3 regions of the Enterobacter sp. fkY84-1 genome follow, and region 2 is predicted to be linked to each of the others. Evidence: predicted binding sites of a transcription regulator. Region 2 holds the regulator's gene; each other region holds the start of a gene.
The links. Region 2 encodes sigma-54, which starts transcription at its own class of promoters, with help from an activator protein. Its sites were predicted from a motif close to GTTGGCACANNTTTCGCTNT; they were not measured.
Positions count from the first base shown of each region.

Region 1: glnK (P-II family nitrogen regulator) is a predicted target of sigma-54. The motif match lies at 8,013-8,032, and genes of this name have one in related genera.
Region 3: ACEPLT_RS05880 (amino acid ABC transporter substrate-binding protein) is a predicted target of sigma-54. The motif match lies at 6,280-6,299, and genes of this name have one in related genera.

Region 1 covers NZ_CP169393.1:1,039,377-1,049,860, forward strand. The annotation lists gene ACEPLT_RS04835 (SgrR family transcriptional regulator) at 5-1,705, opposite strand; gene cof (HMP-PP phosphatase) at 1,807-2,625, shown strand; gene ACEPLT_RS04845 (PLP-dependent cysteine synthase family protein) at 2,666-3,712, opposite strand; gene ACEPLT_RS04850 (Lrp/AsnC family transcriptional regulator) at 3,828-4,286, shown strand; gene ACEPLT_RS04855 (SmdA family multidrug ABC transporter permease/ATP-binding protein) at 4,317-6,089, shown strand; gene ACEPLT_RS04860 (SmdB family multidrug efflux ABC transporter permease/ATP-binding protein) at 6,082-7,863, shown strand; gene glnK (P-II family nitrogen regulator) at 8,083-8,421, shown strand; gene amtB (ammonium transporter AmtB) at 8,457-9,746, shown strand; gene tesB (acyl-CoA thioesterase II) at 9,842-10,484, opposite strand, start outside.
Region 2 covers NZ_CP169393.1:4,171,559-4,182,042, forward strand. The annotation lists gene kdsD (arabinose-5-phosphate isomerase KdsD) at 1-966, shown strand, start outside; gene kdsC (3-deoxy-manno-octulosonate-8-phosphatase KdsC) at 981-1,547, shown strand; gene lptC (LPS export ABC transporter periplasmic protein LptC) at 1,544-2,119, shown strand; gene lptA (lipopolysaccharide ABC transporter substrate-binding protein LptA) at 2,088-2,642, shown strand; gene lptB (LPS export ABC transporter ATP-binding protein) at 2,649-3,374, shown strand; gene rpoN (RNA polymerase factor sigma-54) at 3,422-4,855, shown strand; gene hpf (ribosome hibernation promoting factor) at 4,878-5,165, shown strand; gene ptsN (PTS IIA-like nitrogen regulatory protein PtsN) at 5,248-5,739, shown strand; gene rapZ (RNase adapter RapZ) at 5,785-6,639, shown strand; gene npr (PTS phosphocarrier protein NPr) at 6,636-6,908, shown strand; gene mtgA (monofunctional biosynthetic peptidoglycan transglycosylase) at 6,950-7,675, opposite strand; gene elbB (isoprenoid biosynthesis glyoxalase ElbB) at 7,672-8,325, opposite strand; gene arcB (aerobic respiration two-component sensor histidine kinase ArcB) at 8,558-10,484, opposite strand, start outside.
Region 3 covers NZ_CP169393.1:1,255,009-1,265,492, reverse strand. The annotation lists gene ubiF (3-demethoxyubiquinol 3-hydroxylase) at 1-425, opposite strand, end outside; gene miaB (tRNA (N6-isopentenyl adenosine(37)-C2)-methylthiotransferase MiaB) at 561-1,985, shown strand; gene ACEPLT_RS05900 (PhoH family protein) at 2,149-3,195, shown strand; gene ybeY (rRNA maturation RNase YbeY) at 3,192-3,659, shown strand; gene corC (CNNM family magnesium/cobalt transport protein CorC) at 3,749-4,627, shown strand; gene lnt (apolipoprotein N-acyltransferase) at 4,633-6,171, shown strand; gene ACEPLT_RS05880 (amino acid ABC transporter substrate-binding protein) at 6,572-7,477, shown strand; gene gltJ (glutamate/aspartate ABC transporter permease GltJ) at 7,633-8,373, shown strand; gene gltK (glutamate/aspartate ABC transporter permease GltK) at 8,373-9,050, shown strand; gene ACEPLT_RS05865 (amino acid ABC transporter ATP-binding protein) at 9,047-9,772, shown strand; gene rihA (pyrimidine-specific ribonucleoside hydrolase RihA) at 9,893-10,484, shown strand, end outside.

The DNA.
Region 1 (10,484 bases), 1.5 Mb from region 2:
TTCTTCACGATTTGGGGGCGGGCAGCCAGGCTTCGGTAAAATCAAACCAGCCGCGGGTGTTGAGGCGAATCCCATTCACGCCCGGCGGCGCGCTGATCTGATACTGATAATTAAAGAGCGGCGTCAGCACCGCATTTTCCATTAATCGGCTAAAAATGGCCTTCAGGCCCGCGTGCCGATCCCGAGCTTCGGCCTGAGTCTGTACCGCATCCAGCGTGGCTTGCAAATGGGCGTACGCCGGTGCGCTTAACACGTGTGGCCAAAGCGTATCGCAGCGCAGCCACTGCTCAAGCGTATACGCTGGCGCTTCGCCAATCAGCCTGTCGCCCATCATGATGTCTGCTTCGGCAAGCTGCTGGCATCCGTCCCACGTCTTGGCGTCATGAAAGATGACGGTCAGCTCACAACCCTGTAGCGCCAGGTACGTCTTCAACTGGCTGGCCATGGTGTGAAGCTCAACGGGAAGATGGTAAACCAGCGTCAGTGCTTCAGGCAGGGCAACATCGGTTAAATCAGTCCAGTCGGGGATTGTCCAGCCGGGAAGCAGTTCCCCGGTGGGGGTGATGAGCCCTTCGTTTAGCGGAAGCGTGTGGAGAAGCCTGGAGTGATGAATGATATTAATCAGCCGCTTTGCCTGGTTCTCACTCAGGCGTGCGCTCTGTTTTAGCGTGAGGTAACAGAACCCCAGGCTGGTGCTGCTGCTTACCAGCCGCAGACTTTCCAGCTCGTCGGCCTCACCAATCGCGATTTGCACCGGGTGACGGCAGCTGGTACCCAACCTGTGATCAAAAAGCTGGGGTGTGATCCAGTATTCGATGGCTTTGAGCAGCGGATGGCTCAGGTGGTACTGCTCATGGCTTTCAAGACGAACCAGGTCGGGTTCAAAGGCGACCAGCCGAAAGGGGCCGCTGCCAATCGTCGAATGGTCGGGATGCGCCAGACGGCTACAGTAGGTCGCCAGCCTGTGCGGCAGCCAGTAATCCGGATGATGTAGCGTAAACGTCAGGCACTGCGGATGCGTTGTTTCGATACAGAGGACGCTCTGAAACAGGGTGCGCAGGGCGGGAAGCGTCAACAGCGCGGTCAGGCTCCGCTGGAGATGCGCCGTTTCAATTTTATCGCCGTTATGCCAGTGCAGCGTGGAGCGAATGTAGAAATGCCAGCGCAGGCCATCATCCGACACATCCCAGTGATGCGCCAGATCGCCCGTCGGCTCACTGCTGTTGCCGTGAAATCGCGTCAAACCTGAGAAGACTTGCCCTGCCAGATGCTGCTCTGCCCGACCCGGTAAAAAGCCCGGCTGAAGCGGCTCAAGTGAGCGGTAGTAGGGAATGCGCAGCGTCGGCGTGTCGTTTTGCCACTGCCCACCCAAAAACGGGTGCAGCAGGGCACGCAAATCTTCGGGAGCAAGCTGCGCCAGCTCGAGGGCGTTATGTTGCTGCCCGCTTTTTAGCGCTTCTTCCATCATCGTGTTGCGCAGTGATTCCGGAGTGACGTGAAACGTCAGCGCACCGCGCCTTCCACGCCCGGACTGCGCGCGCCAGGTCAGCCAGCCCGCCTCCTGGGCCTGACGCAGCAGAGTACGGACATGTCGCTCGCTACAAAAGCAGCGGCTGGCAAGTTCATTTACGGTTACCTGCTGCGGCGCGCCAGCGGAAGGTTGCCACAGGCGTTGATACTGGTTAAGACGGTTAAGTTGGCGCATAAGAAACCCGGAACAATAATTCTCATCTATTCACTATTACTTCCGTATATCTCACACGATACTGATGCACAAGTTAACCGCATCACATTTCGGGAGTAATCATGGCTCGGCTCGCTGCATTTGATATGGACGGTACGCTGTTAATGCCGGATCACCGTTTAGGGGAGAAAACCCTGAACACGCTGAAGCGCCTGCACGAGCGTAATGTCACCCTGACGTTTGCCACCGGGCGCCATGTTCTGGAAATGCGCCATTTGCTGGGCGCGTTTGCCCTCGATGCCTTTCTGATCACCGGTAACGGGACGCGAATTCACTCTGTAGAAGGCGATGTGCTGTACCGACAGGATCTCAACCCGGAAGTGGCAGATATCGTGCTGCACAGTACCTGGGACACGCAGGCCAGCATCCACGTCTTTAACGATCGGGGCTGGTTTACCGGAAGCGACATCCCGGAATTATTGCACGCGCATGTGTATAGCGGTTTTAAATACCAGCTTATCGATCTGCGTCGGATCCCCGCCCATGCGGTGACCAAGATCTGCTTCTGCGGCGATCACGACGATCTCTGTCGCTTACGGATCCAACTGAATGAGGCGCTGGGCGACCGGGCGCACCTGACCTTCTCGGCGGTGGATTGCCTGGAAGTGCTGCCGGTGGGCTGTAACAAAGGTTCCGCTCTGGCGGTGCTGAGCGACCACCTGGGATTAACGCTGCAGGAGTGCATGGCGTTCGGTGACGCCATGAACGACCGCGAAATGCTGGGTAGCGTAGGTCGCGGTCTGATCATGGGGAATGCGATGGCGCAGCTGAAAGCAGAACTTCCCCATCTGCCGGTTATCGGTCACTGCCGTAATGAAGCAGTGTCCCATTTTTTGACGCATTGGCTGGACAATAACAACCTCCCATATTCCCCCGAATAGTGAGACCCTTCCAGCAAGCCAGGCTTCGGTCTGGCTTTTTTTATTTCAGCAGTTGAGCAATCTGCGCCTTCCAGGGGGCGATATCACCGATGTTGGCCTGCACCCACTCCGCATTGTAGTAGGTCTCGAGATAACGCTCTCCGCTGTCGCACAGCAGCGTGACGATGGAACCGGTGCGTCCCGCTTCGCGCATACGTGCGGCAAGCTGCAGCGCGCCCCACATATTGGTGCCTGTCGAGGCGCCCACTTTGCGGCCCAGCTGCGTTTCCAGCCAGTGCGCCGTTGCCACGCTGGCGGCATCCGGCACGCGCATCATCTCGTCCACAACGTCGGGGATGAAAGAGGGCTCAACGCGCGGACGGCCAATCCCTTCAATCTTACTCCCCACCGGGCTGCGCAGACCGGCATCGCGGTTTTGCCAGTAGTCGAGGAACACGGAGTTCTGCGGGTCAACTACCATCAGCTGGGTATCGTAACCCTGGCAGCGGATATAGCGTCCGATCGTGGCTGACGTGCCGCCGGTACCGGCGCTCATCACAATATAGGACGGAACCGGATGCGGTTCGTGGGTCATCTGGCGGAAAATACTGTCGGCAATGTTGTTATTCCCGCGCCAGTCCGTTGCGCGCTCGGCGAAGGTGAACTGGTCCATATAGTGGCCGTTCAGCTCACGGGCCAGCATTTCGGAGGCGGCGTAGATTTCGCAGGCGCTTTCCACAAAGTGGCAGCGACCGCCGTAAAATTCGATCTGTTCGATTTTGCGTTTTGCGGTGCAGGAGGGCATCACCGCAATAAACGGCAGGCCCAGCAGGCGGGCGAAATAGGCTTCGGACACCGCCGTTGAACCGGAAGAGGATTCAATGATGGTGGTGCCTTCTTTAATCCAGCCGTTACATAAACCGTATAAAAACAGCGAGCGCGCCAGGCGATGCTTTAGGCTGCCGGTAGGATGGGTGCTTTCATCTTTCAGATAGAGCTGAATGCCGTCAAATCCCGGCAGGGAAAGGCGAATCAGGTGCGTATCCGCCGAGCGCTGATAGTCGGCATTGATTTCGCTGATCGCATGTTTAACCCAGGTGCTATTCATCGTCGTTATCCGTTTGTCATTTTGTGCCTAGCATAGCGAAAAGCACAGAAAAAATTGTTGCTATCTGGCCTTTAAAATAGAATTAAGGGAGAAAAATTTTCTCTGTGAGGTGGGTATGCTAGATAAAATTGACCGCAAGCTCCTTTCATTGCTGCAAAGTGACTGTACCCTCTCTTTGCAGGCGCTGGCAGATGCCGTTAATCTGACCACCACCCCGTGCTGGAAGCGGCTTAAGAAGCTGGAAGATGACGGTATTCTGCTGGGGCGCGTCGCGCTGTTAGATCCTGAAAAACTGGGGCTTGGGTTGACGGCATTTGTGCTGATAAAAACCCAGCATCACAGCAGCGAGTGGTATTGCCGCTTCGTTACCCAGGTGTCTGAGATGCCCGAAGTGCTCGGTTTCTGGCGTATGGCCGGCGAGTACGATTACCTGATGCGCGTCCAGGTGGCCGACATGAAGCGTTATGATGACTTCTACAAGCGGCTGGTGAACAGCGTGCCGGGGTTATCGGACGTCACCTCAAGCTTCGCCATGGAACAGATTAAATACACCACAGCATTACCCATTGAATAACTTCGTAAAATACCTTCAGGAACAAACCGCGTGCGATTATTTGCCCAATTAAGCTGGTACTTTCGTCGGGAGTGGCAACGCTACCTCGGTGCAGTCGCCCTGCTTATTATCATTGCTATCCTGCAGCTGATCCCGCCGAAAGTGGTGGGCTACGTCGTGGATGGCGTCACCGAACAGCATTACACCACCGCACGGGTGTTGATGTGGGTTGGCACGCTGGTGCTGACGGCGGTCATTGTTTATCTGCTGCGCTACGTCTGGCGCGTGCTGCTGTTTGGTGCGTCCTATCAGCTGGCCGTTGAGCTGCGTGAAGATTTTTATCGCCAGCTGAGTCGACAGCATCCCGAATTTTATCTGCGCCATCGCACCGGGGATCTTATCGCGCGCGCGACTAACGACGTCGATCGCGTGGTCTTTGCCGCCGGGGAAGGGGTGCTGACGCTGGTGGACTCGCTGGTAATGGGCTGCGCGGTTCTGATCGTCATGTCAACGCAGATTAGCTGGCAGCTGACCCTGCTGGCGCTGCTGCCGATGCCGCTCATGGCGCTGGCGATCAATCGCTATGGCGAACAACTGCACGAGCGCTTCAAGCTGGCGCAGGCGGCGTTTTCGTCGCTGAACGATCGCACCCAGGAGAGCATGACCAGCATCCGCATGATCAAAGCGTTTGGTCTGGAAGACCGGCAGTCCGCGCTGTTTGCCGCCGATGCGGCCGACACGGGGGCGAAAAACATGCGCGTCGCGCGTATTGACGCGCGATTTGATCCAACGATTTATATCGCAATCGGCATGGCAAATATGCTGGCGATTGGCGGCGGGAGCTGGATGGTGGTGCAGGGCACGCTCACCCTGGGCCAGTTGACCAGCTTTGCCATGTATCTGGGGCTGATGATCTGGCCGATGCTGGCGCTGGCCTGGATGTTTAACATCGTGGAGCGCGGCAGCGCCGCCTACAGCCGTATTCGCGCCATGCTGGCCGAAGCGCCGGTGGTCAATGACGGCAGCGAAGCGTTGCCGGAAGGACGCGGCGTCATGAAAGTCGACGTCCGCAAGTTTATCTATCCGCAAACGGAACATCCGGTACTGGAGAACGTCAGTTTTACCCTTCAGCCGGGCCAGATGCTCGGCATCTGCGGCCCGACGGGATCCGGTAAAAGCACCGTGCTGTCGCTGCTCCAGCGTCACTTTGACGTCACCGAGGGCGATATTCGTTTCCATGATATTCCGCTGACCAGGCTGCTGCTGGATGAGTGGCGTGGTCGCCTGGCGGTCGTCAGCCAGACGCCGTTTCTTTTTTCTGACACCGTGGCGAACAACATCGCGCTTGGGTGCCCTGCGGCAACGCAGGAAGAGATCGAGCATGTGGCACGTTTGGCCAGCGTGCATGATGACATTTTGCGCCTGCCGCAGGGGTACGAAACGGAAGTCGGGGAACGCGGCGTCATGCTGTCCGGCGGGCAAAAACAGCGTATCTCCATTGCCCGCGCGCTGCTGCTCAATGCCGAGATCCTGATTCTGGACGATGCGCTCTCCGCCGTGGACGGCCGTACCGAGCATCAGATCCTGCATAACCTGCGCCAGTGGGGCGACGGACGCACGATAATTATCAGTGCCCACCGTTTGTCAGCGCTCACCGAAGCCAGCGAAATTCTGGTTTTGCAGCACGGCCATATTGCCCAGCGCGGGCAGCATGAAACGCTTAGCGAGCAGCCGGGCTGGTATCGCGATATGTACCGCTATCAGCAGCTTGAGGCGGCGCTGGACGATGCGCCGGAGCAGGATGAGGAGGCCGCCAATGCGTAAGCTTGGAACGATGTGGCCGACGCTCAAACGTCTGCTGGCCTACGGCTCGCCGTGGCGTAAACCGCTCTCCGTTGCCGTGCTTTTACTCTGGATTGCGGCGATTGCCGAAGTGAGCGGACCGCTGCTCATCAGCTATTTCATCGACAATATGGTCGCCAAAAGCTACCTGCCGCTCGGGCTGGTGGCGGGATTAGGCGTGGCCTACGTTGGCTTACAGCTGACGGCGGCAGGATTGCACTATGCGCAGTCGCTGCTGTTTAACCGTGCCGCCGTGGGCGTGGTTCAGCAGTTGCGTACCGATGTGATGGACGCGGCGCTTCGCCAGCCGCTCAGCGAATTTGATACCCAGCCGGTCGGGCAGGTGATTTCGCGCGTGACCAACGATACCGAGGTGATCCGCGATCTGTACGTCACCGTGGTGGCAACCGTGCTGCGCAGCGCGGCGCTGATTGGCGCGATGCTGGTGGCAATGTTCAGCCTCGACTGGCGCATGGCGCTGGTGGCGATAACGATCTTCCCGGCGGTGCTGATCGTGATGATCATCTACCAGCGCTACAGCACGCCGATCGTGCGCCGGGTGCGCGCCTATCTGGCCGATATCAACGATGGCTTCAACGAAGTGATCAACGGCATGAGCGTCATCCAGCAGTTCCGCCAGCAGGCGCGCTTTGGCGAGCGCATGGGCGAAGCCAGCCGTTCGCACTATATGGCGCGTATGCAGACGCTGCGCCTGGACGGTTTCCTGCTGCGACCGCTGCTGAGCCTGTTCTCGGCGCTGGTGCTTTGCGGGCTGCTGATGCTCTTTGGCCTGAGCGCAAACGGTACGATTGAAGTGGGCGTGCTGTACGCTTTCATTAGCTATCTGGGACGCCTTAACGAGCCGCTGATCGAACTCACTACGCAGCAATCGATGCTGCAACAGGCGGTTGTCGCCGGTGAGCGCGTCTTTGAGCTGATGGACAGGCCGCGCCAGGCCTACGGCAATGACGAGCGACCTCTGCAAAGCGGGGCTATCACCTTTGATAACGTCTCATTTGCCTATCGCGAAGACCGTCTGGTGTTGCAGGAGATTACGCTCGATGTGCCGTCACGCGGTTTCGTCGCGCTGGTGGGCCACACCGGCAGCGGTAAAAGCACGCTCGCCAGCCTGCTGATGGGCTACTATCCGGTCACGCAAGGCGAAATCCGCCTCGACGGACGTCCGCTCGCGTCGCTCAGCCACACGGTGTTACGCAAAGGCGTTGCGATGGTGCAGCAGGATCCGGTCGTGCTGGCCGATACCTTCTACGCCAACGTAACCCTGGGACGGGACTATTCAGAAGCGCAGGTTTGGGCGGTACTGGAAACGGTGCAGCTGGCAGAGCTGGCGCGCGGGTTTAGCGACGGGATCAACACGAAGCTGGGCGAGCAGGGCAACAATCTCTCCGTGGGGCAAAAACAGCTCCTGGCGCTGGCGCGCGTCCTGATTGAAACGCCGCAGGTGCTGATTCTGGACGAAGCCACGGCCAGCATAGATTCTGGAACCGAGCAGGCGATTCAGCAGGCGCTGGCCGCCGTACGCGACCACACGACGCTGGTGGTGATTGCTCACCGGCTCTCCACCATCGTCGACGCGGACACGATTCTGGTGCTGCATCGCGGACAGGCCGTGGAGCGAGGTACGCACCGCGAGCTGCTGGAAGCACAAGGGCGCTACTGGCAGATGTACCAGCTGCAGCTGGCGGGCGAAGAGCTGGCCGCCAGCGTGCGTGATGAAGAGTCCCTTAGCGCCTGATGCACTAAAATGAGGCGCCGCGCTAACAGTCATTCCTGTTGGTGCAAAACTGAAACGCACCCTGCACCGGCATGGTGCGTTTTTTTCACCGGTTCATTTATCAGAACCGTGTAACGCACATCGCACCGCGATTCCCTCACGTTTTCATTTCTGGCACATCCCTTGCAATACCTTCCGCGTAAGCTGCGGCCATTACCGAATTCTGACTGGAGGGGATCTATGAAGCTGGTTACGGTTGTAATCAAACCATTCAAACTCGAAGACGTGCGTGAAGCATTGTCTTCAATCGGTATTCAGGGACTGACTGTCACCGAAGTGAAAGGCTTTGGTCGTCAGAAGGGTCATGCCGAGCTTTATCGCGGGGCGGAATACAGCGTTAACTTTCTGCCAAAAGTAAAAATTGATGTCGCGATTGCTGACGATCAGCTTGATGAAGTCATTGATGTCATTAGCAAAGCGGCCTACACCGGCAAAATTGGCGACGGCAAAATTTTCGTTGCCGAACTGCAGCGCGTCATTCGCATCCGTACCGGCGAATCTGACGAAGCGGCACTGTAATTAACGCCTGGCACACAGTGATAGGGATCGAGAAAATGAAGATAGCAACACTTAAAACGGGTCTGGGTTCGCTGGCGCTGCTGCCGGGCCTGGCGCTGGCTGCTGCCCCTGCGGTGGCCGACAAAGCCGATAACGCCTTTATGATGATCAGCACCGCGCTGGTGCTTTTCATGTCCATTCCGGGCATTGCGCTGTTCTACGGCGGTCTGATCCGTGGCAAAAACGTTCTCTCCATGCTGACGCAGGTTGCCGTGACGTTTGCACTGGTCTGCGTGCTTTGGGTGGTTTACGGTTACTCTCTGGCGTTCGGCACGGGTAACGCGTTCTTTGGTAACTTCGACTGGGTGATGCTGAAAAACATTGAACTGACCGCGCTGATGGGCAGCTTCTATCAGTATATTCACGTGGCGTTCCAGGGCTCGTTCGCCTGCATTACCGTCGGGCTGATTGTGGGCGCGCTCGCCGAGCGCATTCGTTTCTCTGCGGTCCTGATCTTCGTTGTGGTCTGGCTAACGCTCTCCTATGTGCCGATTGCGCACATGGTCTGGGGCGGTGGTCTGCTGGCCACGCACGGCGCGCTGGACTTCGCGGGCGGTACCGTTGTCCACATTAACGCCGCGGTCGCGGGTCTGGTGGGCGCTTATCTGATTGGCAAACGCGTGGGCTTCGGTAAAGAGGCGTTCAAACCGCACAACCTGCCGATGGTCTTTACCGGTACTGCGATCCTCTACTTTGGCTGGTTTGGCTTCAACGCCGGCTCAGCCAGTGCCGCGAACGAAATCGCCGCGCTGGCCTTCGTGAACACCGTTGTAGCCACGGCGGGTGCAATCCTCTCCTGGGTGTTTGGCGAGTGGGCGGTGCGCGGTAAACCTTCCCTGCTGGGTGCCTGTTCAGGTGCGATTGCCGGTCTGGTTGGTATCACTCCTGCGTGTGGTTATGTCGGTGTCGGCGGTGCGCTGCTGGTCGGCCTGGTGTCGGGTCTGGCGGGTCTGTGGGGCGTCACCGCACTGAAACGAGTTCTGCGCGTGGATGACCCTTGCGATGTGTTCGGCGTGCACGGCGTGTGCGGGATTGTCGGCTGTATCATGACCGGTATCTTCGCGGCGAAATCGCTCGGTGGCGTGGGCTACGCAGAAGGCGTCACTATGGTTCATCAGGTGCTGGTGCAGCTGGAAAGCATCGCTATCACCGTGGTGTGGTCTGCGGTCGTCGCTTTCATCGGCTACAAGCTGGCGGACATGACGGTCGGCCTGCGCGTACCGGAAGAGCAGGAGCGCGAAGGTCTGGATGTGAACAGCCACGGCGAGAATGCGTATAACGCATGATCTGAGTGTCTTGCCGGGTGGCGGCTTCGCCTTACCCGGCCTACAACAGCACAAAACGTAGGCCCGGTAAGCGTCGCGCCACCGGGCTTTTTACATCAACCTCTGTTACGCATCACCCCTTCCTGCACCGTTGAAGCGACCAGCACGCCGTCCTGAGTATAAAACTCCCCACGTACAAACCCGCGGGCGCTGGATGCCGACGTACTCTCCACGCTGTAGAGCAGCCACTCGTTCATGTTGAAGGGACGGTGGAACCACATCGAGTGATCGATCGTCGCGACCTGCATCCCTTTTTCGAGGAAGCCGACGCCGTGCGGCTGCAGCGCCACCGGCAGGAAGTTGAAGTCAGACGCATAGCCCAGCAGATACTGATGGACGCGGAAATCTTCCGGCACGGTGCCGTTGGCGCGGATCCACACCTGACGCTTTGGCTCGGCGGTGTGGCCCTTCATCGGGTTGTGGAACTCGACGGGGCGGATCTCAAGCGGCTTATCGCAGAGAAACTTCTCTTTAACCTGCGGCGGCAGCAGATGCGCCAATGCGCGAGCGATATCCGTTTCCGATTTAAGATCGTCCGGCGAGGGGGCAGGGGGCATGACCTTCTGATGCTCGTAGCCCGGCTCCGGTGCCTGGAAAGAGGCGGTCATGTAAAAGATCGGCTTACCGTTCTGGATGGCCGCGACGCGGCGCGCGCTGAAGCTGTTGCCGTCTCGCAGAACTTCAACGTCATACACGATG
Region 2 (10,484 bases):
CCGGGTTTTGACTTTCAGAAAGCAGGCAAAGACGTTCTGGAGATTGAACGTGAAGGTCTGGCGCAGTTAGATCAGTACATTAATCAGGATTTTAGTCTGGCATGTGAGAAGATATTCTACTGCGCCGGCAAAGTCGTGGTGATGGGGATGGGCAAGTCCGGTCACATTGGACGCAAAATGGCGGCAACCTTTGCCAGTACCGGCACCTCTTCCTTCTTTGTCCACCCGGGGGAAGCCGCGCACGGGGACTTGGGTATGGTCACGCCGCAGGATATCGTCATCGCGCTCTCCAACTCCGGTGAGTCCAATGAAATCCTGGCGCTCATCCCGGTTCTGAAGCGACTGCAGGTGCCGCTGATTTGCATGACCAGCCGCCCGGAAAGCAGCATGGCGCGTGCAGCCGATATTCACCTGTGCGTGAAGGTTCCCAAGGAGGCCTGTCCGCTCGGTCTGGCGCCGACCTCCAGCACCACCGCTGCACTGGTCATGGGCGATGCGCTTGCCGTGGCGCTGCTTGAAGCCCGTGGCTTTACGCCGGAAGATTTCGCGCTTTCCCACCCGGGCGGCGCGCTGGGGCGCAAGCTCCTGCTGCGGGTAAACGATATTATGCACACCGGGGATGAGATCCCTCACGTCAGTAAAGAAGCCTCCCTGCGTGATGCTCTGCTGGAAATCACCCGTAAGAATCTGGGGATGACGGTCGTGTGCGACGATCTGATGAAAATTCAGGGGATCTTCACCGATGGCGACCTGCGTCGCGTGTTCGATATGGGTGTCGATGTCCGCACGCTCGGCATTGCCGACGTGATGACGCCGGGCGGTATCCGCGTGCGTCCGGGTACGCTGGCCGTGGATGTGCTGAACCTGATGCAGTCCCGCCATATCACCTCCGTTATGGTTGCCGATGGCGACCAGTTGCTGGGTGTGGTACATATGCATGATCTGCTGCGCGCAGGCGTAGTGTAATGAAGGATAAGACAATGAGTAATGCGGGTGCATCCCTTGCAACCTGTTATGGTCCGGTCAGTACGCAGATGATGGCAAAGGCGGAAAACATTCGTCTGCTCATCCTCGATGTGGATGGGGTTCTCTCCGACGGCCTGATTTACATGGGCAATAATGGTGAAGAGCTGAAGGCGTTTAACGTTCGCGACGGCTACGGTATCCGCTGTGCGCTCACCTCGGGGATTGAGGTGGCGATCATCACCGGACGAAACGCTAAACTGGTAGAAGACCGCTGTGAAACTTTAGGTATTACCCATCTGTATCAGGGTCAATCCGATAAGATGGCGGCGTTCAATGATTTACTGGGTAAACTGGCTATCGCACCGGAAAACGTGGCCTACGTCGGGGACGACCTGATTGACTGGCCGGTGATGGCTGAAGTTGGGCTGAGCATCGCCGTTGCCGATGCGCATCCGCTGCTGATCCCGCGCGCCGACTACGTTACCCACATCAACGGTGGCCGCGGCGCTGTCCGTGAAGTCTGCGATCTGCTTCTGCTGGCGCAGGGCAAGCTTGATGAGGCCAAAGGGCAATCGATATGAGTAAAACCAGACGTTGGATTATCATTTTGCTTTCGCTTGTCGCACTGGTATTGATTGGCGTGAACCTTGCCGATCGCGACGATACGCAAACGGAAGTGATCAACAATACCGATCCAACCTATAAAAGCGATCACAGCGACACCGTGGTCTATAGCCCGGAAGGCGCGCTGAACTATCGCCTGATTGCCCAGCATGTTGAATATTTTTCCGATGATGGCGTTTCATGGTTTACCCAACCTGTGATGACCACATTTGATAAAGACAAAGTGCCGACGTGGTCAATTAAGTCAGATCGGGCCAAACTGACAAATGACCGTATGCTTTATCTGTATGGCCACGTTGAAGTCAACGCCCTGACCGCTGACTCGCAACTGCGAAAAATTACGACGGATAATGCCCAGATCAACCTGGTAACCCAGGACGTGACGTCGCAGGATCTGGTCACACTGTATGGCACAACATTTAATTCCAGCGGTTTAAGAATGCGCGGGAACTTACGCAGCAAGAACGCCGAGCTGATTGAAAAGGTTAGAACCTCCTATGAAATTCAAAACAAACAAACTCAGCCTTAAAGTAATTATCGCCAGCGCGATGCTGGCGGCCAGTCTCCCCGCGCTTGCTGTAACGGGCGATACCGACCAGCCGATCCATATTGAGTCCGACACCCAGTCTCTCGATATGCAGGGTAACGTCGTCACCTTCACGGGTAACGTCGTCATGACCCAGGGCACCATCAAAATCAACGCCGACAAAGTGGTCGTAACCCGTCCGGGTGGCGAGCAGGGCAAAGAGATTATTGATGGTTACGGCAACCCGGCAACCTTCTATCAAATGCAGGACAACGGCAAGCCGGTGAAAGGCCGCGCTACGCACATGCACTATGAGCTGGCGAAGGATCTGGTCATCCTGACCGGGAATGCGTATCTGGAACAGCTGGACAGCAACATTACCGGCGACCAGATTACCTATCTGGTTAAAGAGCAAAAAATGCAGGCCTCCAGCGAGAAAGGCAAACGCGTGACCACCGTACTGGTTCCGTCGCAGCTGCAGGACAAAGGCAAGGGCCAGGCCCCGGCACAGAAGAAGAGTAACTAATTCGTTATGGCAACATTAACTGCAAAAAACCTCGCGAAGGCCTATAAGGGCCGCCGTGTCGTAGAAGATGTCAGTCTGACCGTCAACTCCGGCGAAATCGTGGGGCTGCTTGGCCCGAACGGTGCGGGTAAAACGACCACCTTCTACATGGTGGTGGGTATTGTGCCGCGCGATGCCGGCAACATTATCATTGACGATGAAGACATCAGTCTTCTGCCGCTGCACGCGCGCGCGCGTCGCGGGATCGGCTATCTGCCGCAGGAAGCCTCCATTTTCCGTCGTCTCAGCGTTTACGACAACCTGATGGCGGTCCTGCAAATTCGTAACGACCTGACCAACGAACAGCGTCAGGATCGTGCTAACGAGCTGATGGAAGAGTTCCACATTGAGCATCTGCGCGACAGCCTCGGTCAGGCACTCTCCGGGGGCGAACGCCGTCGCGTTGAGATTGCGCGTGCGCTGGCCGCAAACCCGAAATTTATCCTTCTGGATGAACCGTTTGCGGGCGTTGACCCCATCTCCGTTATCGACATTAAACGTATCATTGAGCACCTGCGCGACAGCGGGCTTGGCGTACTGATTACCGACCACAACGTGCGTGAAACGCTGGCCGTGTGTGAACGCGCCTATATTGTCAGCCAGGGCAATCTGATCGCCCACGGTACGCCGCAGCAGATCCTCGAAGACGATCATGTTAAGCGCGTCTATCTTGGGGAAGACTTCAGACTCTGATAGGGTAGAGGTAACGTAACGCCGAACCGGAGAAAAATGCTCTGAACATGAAGCAAGGTTTGCAATTAAGGCTCAGCCAACAACTGGCGATGACGCCGCAGCTACAGCAGGCAATTCGCCTGTTGCAACTGTCCACGTTAGAACTTCAGCAGGAGCTCCAGCAGGCGCTGGACAGTAACCCCCTGCTGGAACAAACCGATCTTCATGACGAGGTAGATACCCAGCAATCGCAGGATACTGAAGCGCTCGATACCGCGGATGCACTCGAACAAAAAGAGATGCCCGACGAGCTTCCGCTTGATGCCAGCTGGGATGAAATCTACACCGCCGGAACCCCTTCCGGTACGCGTGCAGACTACCAGGACGATGAGCTACCGGTCTATCAGGGCGAAACCACCCAGTCGCTGCAGGATTACCTGATGTGGCAGGTGGAACTCACCCCCTTCTCCGATACCGACCGCGCGATTGCCACGTCAATTGTCGATGCCGTTGACGACACTGGCTATTTGACCGTCACGCTGGACGATATTCTGGAAAGCATGGGCGACGACGAGATTGAGCTTGAGGAAGTTGAAGCTGTTCTGAAGCGCATCCAGCGTTTCGATCCGGTAGGCGTAGCCGCAAAAGATCTGCGCGACTGCCTGCTGATCCAGCTTTCTCAGTTCAGCAAAGAGACGCCATGGCTCGACGAGGCGCGCGTGATCATCAGCGATCATCTTGATCTGCTGGCGAACCACGATTTCCGCACCCTGATGCGCGTCACGCGCCTGAAAGAAGAGGTGCTGAAAGAAGCGGTGAATCTGATCCAGTCGCTCGATCCGCGCCCCGGTCAGTCGATCCAGACCAGCGAGCCCGAGTACGTGATCCCGGACGTGCTGGTCAGAAAACACAACGGCCGCTGGGTCGTTGAACTGAATTCAGACAGCATCCCTCGCCTGCAAATCAACCAGCAGTATGCCTCCATGTGCACCAGCGTGCGTAACGACGCCGACAACCAATATATTCGTAGCAATTTGCAGGAAGCGCGATGGCTGATCAAAAGTCTGGAGAGCCGAAATGATACGCTGCTACGCGTCAGCCGCTGCATTGTCGAACAGCAGCAGGCTTTCTTTGAGCAGGGCGAAGAGTATATGAAACCGATGGTGCTGGCGGATATCGCCCAGGCCGTCGAGATGCATGAATCAACCATTTCCCGTGTCACCACGCAGAAGTATCTGCACAGTCCACGCGGTATTTTTGAGCTTAAGTATTTCTTCTCCAGCCATGTGAATACCGAGGGCGGCGGCGAAGCGTCGTCAACGGCCATTCGTGCTCTGGTGAAGAAGTTGATCGCCGCGGAGAATCCCGCGAAGCCACTAAGCGACAGTAAGTTAACCACCATGCTGTCCGATCAGGGTATTATGGTGGCACGTCGTACTGTTGCGAAGTATCGAGAGTCTTTATCCATTCCGCCGTCCAACCAGCGTAAACAGCTGGTCTGACACAACCGATAAGGAAGACACTATGCAGCTCAACATCACTGGACAAAACGTCGAAATTACTGAGGCTTTACGCGACTTTGTGAACGCGAAGTTTGCAAAACTCGAGCAGTATTTCGAAAGGATCAATCAGGTCTACATTGTGTTGAAAGTGGAGAAAGTGACTCATATCTCGGATGCCACCCTGCATGTTAACGGGGGGGAACTGCATGCCAGTGCGGAAGGGCAAGACATGTACGCTGCTATCGACGGCTTGATTGATAAGCTTGCGCGACAGCTCAATAAACATAAAGATAAACTGAAACAACACTAATTGTCCGGGCAGTTAACGGGTGCAGGACGGCCTGTTGTGAAACACAACAGGCCATTTGTACAGTTAGCGCTTAGGTGAAATTATGATGAACAACGATTCCGCTCTTCAACTGAGCAATGTCCTTAACCAGGAATGTACCCGCAGTGCGGTTCACTGCCAGAGCAAAAAACGTGCGCTGGAAATCATCAGTGAACTGGCCGCAAAACAGCTGGGCCTGCCGCCGCAGGTGGTGTTCGAAGCGATTCTGACCCGCGAAAAGATGGGCAGTACCGGTATCGGCAACGGCATCGCAATCCCGCACGGCAAGCTGGAAGAGGATACCCTGCGTGCCGTCGGTGTGTTTGTGCAGCTTGAAACACCGATCGCCTTTGATGCCATTGATAACCAGCCCGTCGATCTCCTCTTCGCGCTGCTGGTGCCTGCTGACCAGACGAAAACCCATCTGCATACGCTGTCGCTGGTCGCCAAACGTCTGGCTGATAAAACCATTTGCCGTCGACTGCGCTCGGCTCAAAGTGATGAAGAGCTTTATCAAATTATCACCGAAGCAGAAGGCAATCAGGATGATGCATAACCAGGAGATGGCCTTCACATCTGTTGTCCTGAGGAGAAACGGAACATGGTGCTGATGATTGTCAGCGGTCGTTCAGGGTCGGGGAAATCCGTTGCTCTGCGCGCGCTGGAAGACATGGGTTTTTACTGCGTCGATAACCTTCCGGTCGTGTTGCTGCCCGACCTGGCCCGTACGCTTGCGGAGAGACAGACCTCGGCCGCCGTCAGTATCGACGTTCGTAACATGCCGGAATCGCCAGAGATCTTCGAACAGGCAATGAGTAACCTGCCTGACACGTTCTCGCCTCAGCTGCTGTTCCTCGATGCAGACCGGAATACCCTGATCCGCCGCTACAGCGACACCCGTCGTTTGCACCCGCTTTCCAGTAAGAACCTCTCCCTGGAGAGCGCAATCGATGAAGAGAGCGATCTGCTGGAGCCGCTGCGTTCTCGCGCCGACCTGATTGTCGACACCTCTGAGATGTCCGTTCACGAGCTGGCAGAAATGCTGCGTACCCGCTTGCTGGGAAAACGCGAACGCGAACTGACGATGGTGTTCGAATCCTTTGGCTTCAAGCACGGTATCCCGATTGATGCGGATTATGTTTTCGACGTGCGCTTCCTGCCGAACCCGCACTGGGATCCGAAACTGCGTCCCATGACCGGTCTGGATAAACCCGTCGCGGCCTTCCTCGACAGGCACACAGAAGTTCACAATTTTATCTACCAGACGCGAAGCTACCTTGAGCTATGGTTACCTATGCTGGAGACAAACAATCGCAGCTACCTGACGGTAGCGATTGGCTGTACCGGCGGTAAACATCGTTCGGTCTACATCGCCGAACAGCTGGCCGACTACTTCCGCTCGCGCGGAAAGAACGTTCAGTCCCGTCATCGCACGCTGGAAAAACGTAAAACATGACCGTAAAACAGACCGTTGAGATCACCAATAAGCTGGGCATGCATGCGCGCCCGGCGATGAAGCTGTTTGAGCTGATGCAGGGTTTCGATGCAGAAGTTCTGCTGCGGAATGACGAAGGTACCGAAGCGGAGGCGAACAGCGTGATTGCGCTGCTGATGCTGGATTCCGCCAAAGGGCGTCAGATTGAAGTCGAAGCCACCGGCCCCCAGGAAGAGGAAGCGCTGGCGGCGGTGATTGCGCTGTTTAACGCAGGGTTCGACGAAGATTAAGGTCTCTGCCCTTCAGGCGGGTGGCGCTGCGCTTACCCGCCCTACATAAGTTTGTTGCTCTCCATAAACCCTTCTCCTCCCAACTGACGCATCTGGCGCATAATCCACGCCTGACGGCTTCGCACGTAACCTGACGGGGCACTGGCTTTAAAGCGGAGGGGATTAGGCAGAACAGCCGCGAGCAGCGCCGCCTCCGACATGCTCAGCTTGCTGGCGGATTTATTAAAATAGCGTTGTGATGCAGCTTCGACACCAAATACCCCGTCGCCAAACTCGGCAACGTTGAGATACACGGTCAGAATGCGCTTTTTGCTCCAGACCGTTTCCATGCCCAGGGTGAGCCCCGCTTCCAGCCCCTTTCGCACCCAGCTGCGGCCGTCCCACAGAAACAGATTTTTGGCCGTCTGCTGCGACAACGTTGACGCGCCGTGCACGCGGTTTTCATGGCGTTCATTATGCGCCAGCGCCTTCTCAATGGCCGCAACGTCGAACCCCCAGTGCTCCGGGAATTTCTGATCCTCCGCTGCGATGACCGCCAGCCCCATGAACGGAGAGATCTCGTCCATGCTTACCCAGTCAGAATGGGCAACGTAGCCGAAATCGCCGCTGAGCCACGCGCCGAGCTGACGCTCAACCATCACGGCAGAGAACGGGACCGGCATAATGCTGAACACGGCCAGCCCGCCTCCCCAGAACACCGCCATGACGAGAACGATGCGTAGAAGAAGGCGTTTCACCCATGCGCCTGCGGAAAACGGACGCCTCATTCCGTCAGCACCAGCACGCGGGCGACCAGCTTTTCAATGCCCACAGCGGCTTCCGCGATATTCTTCGCCAGCATATACGCAGGCGTGGTGACAATCTTGTTATCTTCATCAACCACAATGTCATCCACCGGGCACGGAACGTGTTCGCCCCCCATTTCTTCGACAATCTCTGCGGTATCAATATCCGTCCCGATGGTCAGGCGCAGCGGGAAATCAAAAATTTTAGGCAACATCGCCGGTGCGATACAGATAAAGCCCAGCGGTTTCCCTGCCGCATGCATGGCCTGCGACAGCGCTTTGAGATGAGGATCGATCTGACACTCCGCGCCCTGCGCGGCAAAGGTACTGAGATTTTTGGCTGCGCCAAACCCACCTGGCACAATGAGCGCATCAAGCTCTGCGGCATCTGCCTGAATAAGAGGATGGATGTCACCTCGCGCAATGCGCGCGGCTTCAATCAGCACGTTACGGGTTTCCGCCATTGGCTCACCGGTCAGATGGTTAATCACATCCGCCTGATTTTTGTCCGGTGCAAAACAAATCACCTCGGCTCCCTGCTTAGCCAGGGCCAGCAGCGTGATGACGGCTTCATGTATCTCAGAGCCATCGTAAACACCGCATCCGCTTAGCACGACACCAATATTTTTCATCATGACAATCCTTTTCTACAACTTGCTGAAGCACATTAATAATTTTGATTAAAACGCTATGCTTCACACATTTCACTGATTCATGTAACAAACCATTTAAGATTTGCTATCTTATCTGCGTGCGGCCTAAATTTTTCAGGCAGCGCCCTTTCAAAAATAACGTTTAAAAACAGGCGCAGCCACGATTTCCCTGGTGTTGGCGCAGTATTCGCGCACCCCGGTTAATCCGGGGTCATTTTTTTCTGGCGTCAACCCAGGCTTTTAGCACCGCCACATCGTTTTGCCATTCCTGTTTCATCTCTTCAACCCAATCACCCACGTTATCTTCCCATGCAGGTAAATCAGGCGACTGAATCTGTTGCCCCAGCTGCTGCAGATGGCGTAAGCCAACCGAGCCGGCGGCACCTTTGATTTTATGTCCTTCTTCCACGATACCCTTCTGGTCACGGGCCGTCAGGTTGGATTCCAGCACGCTCAGATAGCCCGGCATCATTTTTTCGAACACCGCCAGACCGTCGGTAATCAGTTTCGGCCCCACCAGATCGATGTACTGCTCCAGCATCGCGGTATCGAGTATCGTTTGGGCTTTTGCGCTATCAACAGACGTCATGGTGCTCTCCTCTTCATCATGGGTATCCCAGAACTTTTTGATCATAGCGGTCAGAGCAGGCACCGCCAGCGGCTTGCTGAGTACATCGTCCATACCGGCATCGAGATACTCTTTTTTATCTTTCAGCACGTTCGCCGTCAGGGCAACCAGCGGCGGCAGTTCGTCGGCCGCGTACTGACGCGTCAACTCGCGCGAGATATCCAGCCCGGTCATATCCGGTAATTGAATATCCAGCAGAACAAGATCGTATTCGCCGGGTTTAAACATCTCCAGCGCGGCTTTACCGGTCATCGCGACATCCACGCTGTTGCCCAGTTTTTCCAGCACAGAGCGCGCCACAATTACGTTCAGCTCAATATCTTCCACCAGCAGGACGTGCAGGGCAGGCAGCGGCATATCGTCATTTTCAAAGGTATCCTCTACCTCTTCCGCCACCGCAGGGGCATGGACCGTCAGCGTGAAGGTTGACCCTTTGCCCGGCTGGCTGGCAACGGTGATATCGCCGCCCATACTCTTCGCCAGACGTTTAGAGACCGCCAGGCCAATGCCCGTACCGGTGGCCGGTTTCCCACCGTTGCTGTCTTTCACCTGATAGTACATGGCGAAGATTTTGTCCTGCTCCTCCAGCGGAATACCCATCCCGGAGTCTTCAACCTCGAAGTGCAGCATGTCACCTTCGTCATAGCGGATACGCACCGCCACCTTTCCTTTCTGGGTAAATTTCACTGCGTTGCTGATCAGGTTCCACAGGATCTGGCGCAGTCGCGTGCCGTCCGTCACCACTTTATGCGGCAGCGGCAGGGTTGGCTCCATGACAAAGCTCAGTCCCTTCTGCTGCGCCTGCAGACCAGAGAGGTTTTCCAGATCGGCAAGGAAGCTGGTGAAATCCACAGGCTGGTTATCAAGCTGAACTTTACGGCGCTCCATCTTATCCATATCAATAATATCGTTGAAGATATTACCCAGCGTGACCGCTGAAACATGGATAGTCTTGAGATATTTTTCCTGCTCTGCGGTCAGGTCGGTATCCAGCAGAATACGGCTCAACCCGACGATGCCGTTAAGCGGCGTACGCAGCTCGTGGCTGATGGTGGAGATAAAGGTGGTCTTGTCGCGGCTGGCGCGCTCCAGGGCATCCTGATAGCGCTTACGCTCGGTAATATCGCGGCCAAAGCCCATCAGGCCGTGGCGTTTCCCCACGCGGTCATAGTAGGGCACCTTACGGATCTCAAAGCAGGCTTTGCGCCCGTCCGGGTAATCCAGCCACTGTTCATAGGTCAGCGAGACGTTATGACGGAAGACTTTTTCGTCGGTCTCCATGACCTTGGCCGCCGCCTCTTCAGAGTAAACGTCCTGCGGCTTCAGGTGTATCAGCTGCTTCTCGCTTTTCCCGGTGAGCAACTCCATCGCCCGGTTACAGCCGGAAAACTCTTTATCTTCATTACGGTAGAACACCAGATCCGGCGACGCATCCAGGAACGATCGCAGGAAAGAAGATTGCTGCTCAAGCTGGATCTGCGTGACCTCGCGCTCTTTCATTTCGATTTTC
Region 3 (10,484 bases), 1.8 Mb from region 2:
TGAGGATGCAGCGCCTTAAGCGACGCAGGCACGCGCAGCGTCACCTTCGGATGCGCCTCCAGCGCCTGCCAGAGCGCCCGCTGGAGCACGTTGTTTTCCACCATATACCCCAGGCGCGGCAGCTTTAGCTCAGCGGCATCAAACGCGACGTGGGCATTTTCCCACTCCCAGGTTTCGAGGCGGCTGTAAGGGTGCGCGCGCATCGCCTGCACTGCCTCCCAGACGCCCAGCCCGCGCAGCAGATCGACGGATGCCGCGCTGATCGCGGAAATGCGCACGTCCGGTTTACTGGCGGGATCGTAGGCTGGCGGAGCCGCCTGTTCGATGACCGTTACCTCAAATCCCTGCTGTGCCAGCCCCAGCGCCAGCGCGCCGCCGACCATACCGCCGCCGACAACGGCAACTTCGGTGTGTTGGAGTGTCATGGTCAATTTTCCTTATTGGAGAATCCCTTAAGTTTACCGGATTTTTGCGGTCCTGAGACACATAACCTTCATACTGGTCACAACCCCACCAAAGCATTACAATACGCGGCTTGCAATCCTGAGCTGAGCAAGTCGATGACTAAAAAACTCCATATAAAAACCTGGGGCTGTCAGATGAACGAATACGATTCATCCAAGATGGCCGATCTGCTGGATACCACCCACGGATACCAGCTGACTGAAAATGCGAAAGAAGCCGATGTGCTGCTGCTGAACACCTGTTCAATTCGTGAAAAAGCGCAGGAAAAAGTCTTTCACGTGTTAGGCCGCTGGAAACTTCTCAAACGAAAAAATCCGGACCTGATCATCGGCGTGGGCGGCTGCGTCGCGTCGCAGGAAGGCAAGCTGATCCGCCAGAGAGCCCCGTATGTGGACATTGTCTTTGGCCCTCAGACCCTGCACCGTCTGCCTGAGATGATCAATCAGGTTCGCGGTAACCGTAGCCCGGTCGTTGACGTCAGCTTCCCGGAAATCGAAAAATTTGACCGTCTGCCTGAGCCACGTGCCGATGGCCCGACCGCCTTCGTCTCCATCATGGAAGGCTGCAACAAATACTGCACGTACTGCGTGGTGCCGTACACCCGTGGTGAAGAGGTCAGCCGCCCGGCAGATGACATTCTGTTTGAAATCGCGCAGCTTGCCGCGCAGGGCGTGCGCGAAGTGAACCTGCTGGGCCAGAACGTTAACGCCTGGCGCGGTGAGAACTACGACGGCACGACCGGCAGCTTTGCTGAGCTGCTGCGTCTGGTGGCCGCGATTGACGGCATCGACCGCATTCGCTTTACCACCAGCCATCCGATGGAATTTACCGATGACATCATTGACGTTTATCGCGATACGCCAGAGCTGGTGAGCTTCCTGCACCTGCCGATTCAGTGTGGCTCTGACCGCGTGCTGAACCTGATGGGCCGCCCCCATACGGTGCTGGAGTACAAATCCACCATCCGCAAGCTGCGTGAAGCACGTCCGGATATCCAGATTAGCTCCGACTTTATCGTCGGCTTCCCTGGCGAAACCGCAGAAGACTTCGAGCGCACCATGAAGCTCATCGGCGAAGTGAACTTTGACGTCAGCTACAGCTTCATCTTCTCTGCGCGTCCAGGAACACCGGCGGCCGATATGGTTGACGATGTACCGGAAGAAGAGAAAAAGCAGCGCCTGTATATTCTGCAGGAGCGCATCAACCAGCAGGCTAACGCCTGGAGCCGCCGCATGCTCGGTACCGTACAGCGCATTCTGGTGGAAGGCACTTCCCGCAAGAGCATTATGGAACTCTCTGGTCGTACGGAAAATAACCGCGTGGTGAACTTTGAAGGCACCCCGGATATGATCGGTAAGTTTGTGGACGTCGAGATTGTCGAAGTGCTGACCAACTCGCTGCGCGCGAAAGTGGTCCGCACCGAAGACGAAATGGGCCTGCGTATCGCAGAGTCACCGGAATCCGTGATCTCGCGTACCCGCAAAGAAAACGATTCTGGCGTTGGGATTTACCAGCCATAATCCTTCAGGCCTGCCGCTTTGGCAGGCCTTGTATTTCCTCTCATCGCCCCCAATATCTTCCGCAACGCTTGCGCCTTTATTCTGTGGCGTGAATAATTTCGGTAATGACCGTTTTATTGCGCCGTGTGGCAGTGGGTCAGTTAATCAATCAAAGAGGAACAGTTTGAACATAGATACGCGTGAAATTAGCCTTGAGCCAGCAGACAACGCTCGCCTGCTGAGCCTGTGCGGGCCGTTTGATGACAACATCAAACAACTGGAGCGACGTCTGGGTATCGAAATCAATCGTCGCGATAATCATTTCAAACTCACCGGACGCCCTATCTGCGTCAACGCCGCTGCGGACATTCTGCGTAGCCTGTATGTCGACACCTCCCCCATGCGCGGCGAAATTCAGGATATCGAACCGGAGCAGATTCACCTCGCCATTAAAGAGGCGCGCGTGCTTGAGCAGAGCGCGGAGAGCGTGCCGGACTATGGCAAGGCGATCAACATTAAGACCAAGCGTGGCGTCATCAAGCCGCGTACGCCAAACCAGGCGCAGTATATCGCCAATATTCTCGACCACGACATCACCTTCGGCGTGGGGCCGGCGGGTACGGGTAAAACCTATCTGGCCGTTGCCGCAGCGGTCGATGCGCTGGAGCGTCAGGAGATCCGACGTATCCTGCTGACCCGCCCTGCCGTTGAAGCCGGTGAAAAACTGGGCTTCCTGCCAGGCGATCTCAGCCAGAAGGTCGACCCGTATCTCCGTCCTTTATACGATGCGCTGTTCGAAATGCTGGGCTTTGAGAAGGTCGAGAAGCTCATTGAGCGTAACGTGATCGAAGTGGCCCCGCTCGCCTACATGCGCGGCCGCACGCTGAACGATGCGTTCATCATTCTCGATGAGAGCCAGAACACCACCATCGAACAGATGAAAATGTTCCTGACGCGTATTGGCTTTAACTCGAAAGCGGTGATTACCGGCGACGTCACGCAGATCGATCTGCCACGCAGCACCAAATCGGGCCTGCGCCACGCCATCGAAGTGCTGGCCGAGGTCGATGAAATCAGCTTTAACTTCTTCCACAGTGAAGACGTCGTTCGCCACCCGGTGGTCGCGCGCATCGTTAACGCCTATGAAGCCTGGGAAGAGGCGGATCAAAAACGCAGGGCCGAACAGGCCGCGGAACGTAAGCGCGAAGCGCAGGAGCAAGAACAGAAATGAGTCAGGTGATCCTCGATTTACAGCTGGCCTGTGAAGACAATTCCGGCATGCCAGATGAGGCACAGTTTCAGAAATGGCTGGATGCCGTTATCCCGCAGTTTCAGGAAGAATCAGAAGTCACGATTCGCCTGGTGGATGAAGCAGAAAGCCATGAGCTTAACCTGACCTATCGCGGGAAAGATAAGCCGACCAACGTGCTCTCTTTCCCGTTCGAAGCCCCGCCGGGCATCGAGATGCCGCTGTTGGGCGATCTGATCATCTGCCGCCAGGTGGTTGAACAGGAAGCTAAAGAGCAGCAGAAACCTCTTGAAGCCCACTGGGCGCACATGGTGGTACACGGCAGCCTGCATCTGCTCGGCTACGATCATATTGAAGACGACGAAGCGGAAGAGATGGAGTCCCTCGAGACAGAGATAATGCTTGCTCTGGGCTATGAGGATCCGTACATTGCCGAGAAAGAATAGTCAGTCACCGGACTGACTCCCCTGCCGCCACGAAAGGACATCGCGTGGCGGTAAACATTGAACTAACAAGAGAACCCTTAACAAACGCCATGAGCGACGACAATTCACACAGTAGCGACACGACAACCAGTAAAAAGGGATTTTTCTCCCTCATTCTGAACCAGCTTTTCCACGGCGAACCGAAAAACCGTGATGAACTGCTGGAGCTGATTCGTGATTCCGGGCAAAACGACCTTATCGACGAAGATACGCGCGAAATGCTCGAAGGGGTTATGGACATCGCCGACCAGCGCGTTCGCGATATCATGATTCCCCGCTCGCAGATGATCACCCTGAAACGTAACCAGACGCTGGACGAGTGTCTCGATGTCATCATCGAATCCGCCCACTCGCGTTTCCCGGTCATCAGCGAAGACAAAGATCACATCGAAGGGATTTTGATGGCGAAAGATCTGCTGCCGTTTATGCGCAGCGATGCCGAAGCCTTCAGCATGGAAAAAGTGTTACGCCAGGCCGTGGTTGTGCCGGAAAGTAAACGTGTGGATCGGATGCTGAAAGAGTTTCGCTCTCAGCGTTACCACATGGCGATTGTTATTGATGAATTTGGTGGCGTCTCCGGTCTGGTCACGATCGAGGATATCCTTGAGCTGATCGTGGGCGAAATCGAAGATGAGTACGACGAAGAAGAGGATATCGACTTCCGTCAGCTCAGCCGCCACACCTGGACCGTGCGGGCGCTGGCCTCCATTGAGGACTTCAACGACGCCTTCGGGACCCACTTCAGCGATGAAGAGGTCGATACCATTGGCGGGCTGGTGATGCAGGCCTTTGGCCACCTCCCGGCGCGCGGAGAGACCGTTGACATCGACGGTTACCAGTTCAAAGTAGCCATGGCCGACAGCCGACGTATTATACAGGTTCACGTCAGAACGCCGGACGACTCACCGGTGCCAAAACTGGAAGATTAATGTAAATGGCATTTGCCCCATTGCTTGAACGCCAGCGCGTCCGTTTGCTGCTGGCGCTGTTACTCGGAGCCAGCGGTACGCTGGCTTTTTCTCCTTACGACATCTGGCCTGCGGCCATTCTCTCCCTGATGGGGCTTCAGGGTTTGACCCTGAATCGTCGTCCGGTGCAGGCTGCCGCTATCGGCTACTTCTGGGGACTGGGGCTGTTTGGCTCAGGGATTAACTGGGTCTACGTCAGCATCGCCCAGTTTGGCGGTATGCCGGGCCCGGTAAACGTCTTCCTGGTGGTACTGCTCGCCGCGTATCTCTCGCTCTATACCGGTCTGTTCGCCGGCATCCTTTCTCGCCTGTGGCCCAAAACCACCTGGCTGCGCGTTGCCATTGCCGCGCCGGTGGTCTGGCAGATCACGGAATTCCTGCGCGGCTGGGTGCTGACCGGCTTCCCGTGGCTGCAGTTCGGCTACAGTCAGATTGACGGCCCGCTGAAAGGCCTGGCGCCGGTCATGGGCGTTGAGGCCATTAATTTCCTGCTGATGGTCGTTAGCGGCCTGCTGGTATTAGCGCTGGTTTCACGATGCTGGAAACCGCTGGCTGTGGCGCTGGTGCTGTTCGCCCTGCCCTTCCCGCTGCGCTATATCCAGTGGTTCACGCCGGAGCCCGCGCGCGCCATGCAGGTCTCCATGGTGCAGGGGAATATCCCGCAGTCGATGAAGTGGGACGAGAAAGAGCTGCTGAATACGCTGAAGATCTACGCCAACGCCACCGAAGAGGTGATGGGTAAATCGCAGCTGATTATCTGGCCGGAGTCTGCTATTCCCGATCTGGAGATCAACCAGCAGCCGTTCCTCAACATGATGAACGACCTGCTGCTCTCGCGTGGCAGTACGCTGATCACCGGGATTGTCGATGCGCGTCTGAATCAGCAGAACCGCTACGACACCTACAACACCATCATTACGCTCGGCAAAGACAGCGAATACAGCTACCACTCCACCGATCGGTACAACAAGAACCACCTGGTGCCGTTTGGTGAATTTGTGCCGCTGGAGTCAATTCTTCGCCCGCTGGCCCCGTTCTTCGATCTGCCGATGTCCTCCTTCAGCCGCGGACCGTACGTTCAGCCTCAGCTGCACGCGCACGGCGCAGCCCTGACGGCGGCCATCTGCTACGAAATTATCTTAGGCGAGCAGGTGCGCGACAACTTCCGCCCGGATACGGACTATTTGCTGACCATCTCTAACGATGCCTGGTTTGGTAAATCAATCGGCCCGTGGCAGCACTTCCAGATGGCACGCATGCGCTCCCTGGAGCTGGCACGTCCCCTGCTGCGCAGCACCAACAACGGCATCACCGCCGTGATTGGTCCGCAGGGTGAAATCCAGGCCATGATCCCACAGTTCACCCGAGAAGTGCTGACCACCAACGTCACTCCTACCACCGGGCTGACGCCGTACGCCCGCACCGGCAACTGGCCGCTGTGGATCCTGACCGCGCTGTTCGGCTTTGGCGCGGTGCTGATGAGCCTGCGCCAGCGTCGTCGATAATCCCTCCTCTTCCTGCCGGGTGGCGCTAACGCTTACCCGGCCTACTGTTTCGCTTTTGTAGGTCGGGTAAGCGTCAGCGCCACCCGACAATTCCCTCCGGACTTCAATTCTGGCACGCCTATTGCTTTGTTTATTCAGGTAAACGCAGTTTGGCTTAATGTGCAACTTTGTCGCACCAGCGTAGATCATCGGTAGCACCGAAACGGTGCAACGGGAGATATTTGCCTCTGAATGGTGCGGCGTGCTTCGCAAAAATAAACAATAACGCAGCAAAATCTTTACATTAAGCCAGACTAAATGTTAACAAGCTTGCATAACACTGCACTCGCATTGCGCGAGATATAACAACATCACAATGGGTATCAATGCGTCACTGGCGCTGATAAAAAAGGAGTTGGGTATGCAATTACGTAAACTGGCCACAGCAATGCTGGTTATGGGGATGTCCGCAGGCGTGGTTCACGCTGAAGACGCTCCGGCAGCAGGCAGCACTCTCGACAAGATTGCCAAAAACGGCGTTATCGTGGTCGGCCACCGTGAATCTTCTGTCCCGTTCTCTTACTACGACAACACGCAAAAAGTCGTGGGCTATTCACAGGATTACTCCAACGCCATCGTTGAAGCTGTGAAGAAAAAGCTGAACAAACCTGACCTGCAGGTGAAGCTGATCCCCATCACTTCACAGAACCGTATTCCGCTGCTGCAAAACGGCACCTTTGACTTCGAGTGTGGCTCCACCACCAACAACCTCGAGCGTCAGAAGCAGGCTGCCTTCTCCGACACCATCTTTGTTGTGGGCACCCGCCTGCTGACGAAGAAAGGCGGTGAGATCAAAGACTTCGCTGACCTGAAAGGGAAAGCGGTCGTTGTCACCTCCGGGACCACGTCTGAAGTGCTGCTGCACAAGCTGAACGACGAGAAGAAAATGGATATGCGCATCATCAGCGCGAAAGACCATGGCGACTCCTTCCGTACCCTGGAAAGCGGTCGTGCCGTCGCGTTTATGATGGACGACGCCCTGCTGGCAGGCGAGCGTGCGAAAGCGAAGAAACCAGACAACTGGGATATCGTCGGTACCGCGCAGTCAAAAGAAGCCTACGGCTGTATGCTGCGTAAAGACGATCCGCAGTTCAAAAAGCTGATCGATGACACCATCGCCCAGGTGCAGACCTCAGGCGAAGCGGAAAAATGGTTCGACAAATGGTTCAAGAACCCGATTCCACCAAAAAACCTGAACATGAATTTTGAACTGTCAGACGACATGAAAGCGCTGTTCAAATCTCCAAATGACAAGGCTCTTAACTAATTAGAACAACAGGGGCGGGATCTCCTGCCCTCTCGATTGTCGGGAAGCATGGACAGACTATACGTTGAGTGGTCGTTCCCCACTCAGCGCGAAAAATGAGCTTCTCACCAATCTTCGAGGGTAGCGCTGCTACCCTTTTTTTTCTGGAGTTTATTATGTCAATCGACTGGAACTGGGGCATATTCCTGCAACAAGCCCCGTTCGGCAACACCACCTATCTTGGCTGGCTGTGGAGCGGCTTTCAGGTCACCGTGGCATTATCGATAACGGCGTGGATCATCGCGTTTCTTGTCGGTTCTCTGTTCGGTATTCTGCGCACCGTCCCTAACCGTTTTCTTTCAACACTCGGCACCCTGTACGTGGAACTGTTCCGTAACGTTCCGCTGATCGTGCAGTTCTTTACCTGGTATCTGGTTATCCCGGAACTGCTGCCGGAAAATATTGGCATGTGGTTCAAGTCGGAACTGGATCCGAATGTGCAGTTCTTTGTCTCCTCCATGATGTGTCTGGGGCTGTTTACCGCTGCGCGCGTTTGCGAGCAGGTGCGTGCCGCCATTCAGTCATTACCCCGCGGACAAAAAAATGCGGGTCTGGCGATGGGGTTAACCCTGCCACAAACCTACCGCTACGTGCTGCTGCCTAACGCCTACCGCGTCATCGTTCCACCAATGACCTCCGAGATGATGAACCTGGTGAAAAACTCGGCCATCGCCTCGACCATCGGTCTGGTCGATATGGCTGCGCAGGCGGGCAAGCTGCTGGATTACTCCGCTCACGCGTGGGAATCCTTCACCGCGATCACGCTCGCCTACGTTCTGATTAATGCTTTCATCATGCTGGTGATGAACCTGGTTGAACGCAAAATTCGCCTGCCGGGCAACATGGGGGGCAAATAATGTACGAATTTGACTGGAGTTCTATCGTTCCATCCATGCCTTACCTGCTTGATGGACTGATGATTACCTTAAAAATCACCGTCATTGCCATTATCGTCGGTATCGTCTGGGGCACCCTGCTGGCCGTTATGCGCCTGTCGAGCTTTAAGCCGCTCGCCTGGTTTGCGACCGCCTACGTTAACGTGTTCCGCTCCATCCCGCTGGTAATGGTGCTGCTGTGGTTTTACCTGATCGTGCCCGGCTTCCTGCAAAACGTGCTGGGGCTGTCGCCGAAAACCGACATCCGTCTGATCTCGGCGATGGTGGCTTTCTCAATGTTTGAGGCCGCTTACTACTCTGAGATTATCCGTGCAGGCATTCAGAGTATCTCCCGCGGGCAATCCAGCGCCGCGCTGGCGCTGGGGATGACGCACTGGCAGTCCATGCAGCTCATTATTCTGCCGCAGGCGTTTCGCGCCATGGTTCCGCTCCTGCTGACCCAGGGAATTGTGCTGTTCCAGGATACGTCCCTGGTCTACGTGCTGAGCCTGGCAGACTTCTTCCGTACCGCGTCCACCATCGGTGAGCGTGATGGTACGCAGGTTGAGATGGTGCTCTTTGCGGGAGCGGTCTATTTTGTGATTAGTTTAAGCGCGTCGCTGTTGGTCAGCTGGCTGAAGAAAAGGACGGTACAATGATTTCCCTGAAAAATGTTTCTAAATGGTATGGGCACTTTCAGGTGCTGACCGACTGCTCCACCGAAGTGAAAAAAGGCGACGTGGTAGTGGTGTGCGGACCGTCCGGTTCCGGTAAATCGACGCTGATCAAAACCGTTAACGGACTGGAGCCGGTCCAGCAGGGTGAGATCGTCGTCAACGGCACCAAAGTCAACGACAAGAAAACCAATCTTGCCCAGCTTCGCTCTCACGTTGGCATGGTGTTCCAGCATTTTGAGCTGTTCCCTCACCTCTCCATTATTGAGAACCTGACCCTGGCCCAGGTGAAAGTGCTCAAGCGTGATAAAAAAGCGTCGCGCGAGAAAGGCCTGAAACTGCTGGAACGCGTTGGGCTCGCGGCTCATGCCGATAAGTTCCCGGCGCAGCTTTCTGGCGGCCAGCAGCAGCGTGTGGCGATCGCCCGTGCGCTGTGCATGGATCCGGTTGCCATGCTATTTGACGAGCCCACGTCGGCGCTCGATCCGGAGATGATCAACGAAGTGCTGGACGTAATGGTCGAGCTGGCGCACGAAGGGATGACCATGATGGTGGTGACCCACGAAATGGGCTTCGCCCGCAAGGTGGCCAACCGCGTGATCTTCATGGACGAAGGGAAAATTGTCGAAGATTCCCCGAAAGAGGAGTTCTTCGCCAACCCGAAATCGGAACGTGCGAAAGATTTCCTCGCGAAAATCCTGCACTAACCTTCTCAGTGCGCAATCTGCGGATTGCGCACTGCCTCACGCTTTCGCTCACTTCTTCTCGTCGGTGCCCCATTGCAGCGTTAACCTTGTCACAAAATAACGCTATGAATGGAGAACGCTATGGCACAACCTATAATTTTCGATTGCGACCCGGGTCATGATGACGCGATCGCGCTCGTCCTTGCACTTGCCTCCCCCGAGCTCGACGTCAAAGCCGTCACCTCTTCTGCCGGAAACCAGACGCCGGATAAAACCCTGCGTAACGTTTTGCGCATGCTGACGCTGCTCAAGCGCACGGATATTCCTGTCGCCGGCGGCGCCCTCAAGCCCCTGATGCGTGAATTAATTATTGCGGATAACGTGCATGGCGAAAGCGGGCTGGACGGTCCGGCGCTGCCGGAACCTGGCTTCACGCCGCAAAGCTGCACCGCCGTGGAGCTGATGGCAAAGGTGCTGCGCGAGAGCGCGGAACCCGTCACCCTGGTGGCAACGGGACCGCAAACCAACGTCGCGCTGCTGCTGAACAGCCATCCTGAACTGCACAGCAAAATCGCTCGTATCGTCATCATGGGCGGGGCTATGGGCCTGGGAAACTGGACGCCTTCCGCAGAGTTCAACATTTTTGTCGATCCGGAAGCAGCGGAAATCGTCTTCCAGTCGGGCCTGCCCGTTGTGATGGCAGGGCTGGATGTGACGCATCGCGCGCAGATTA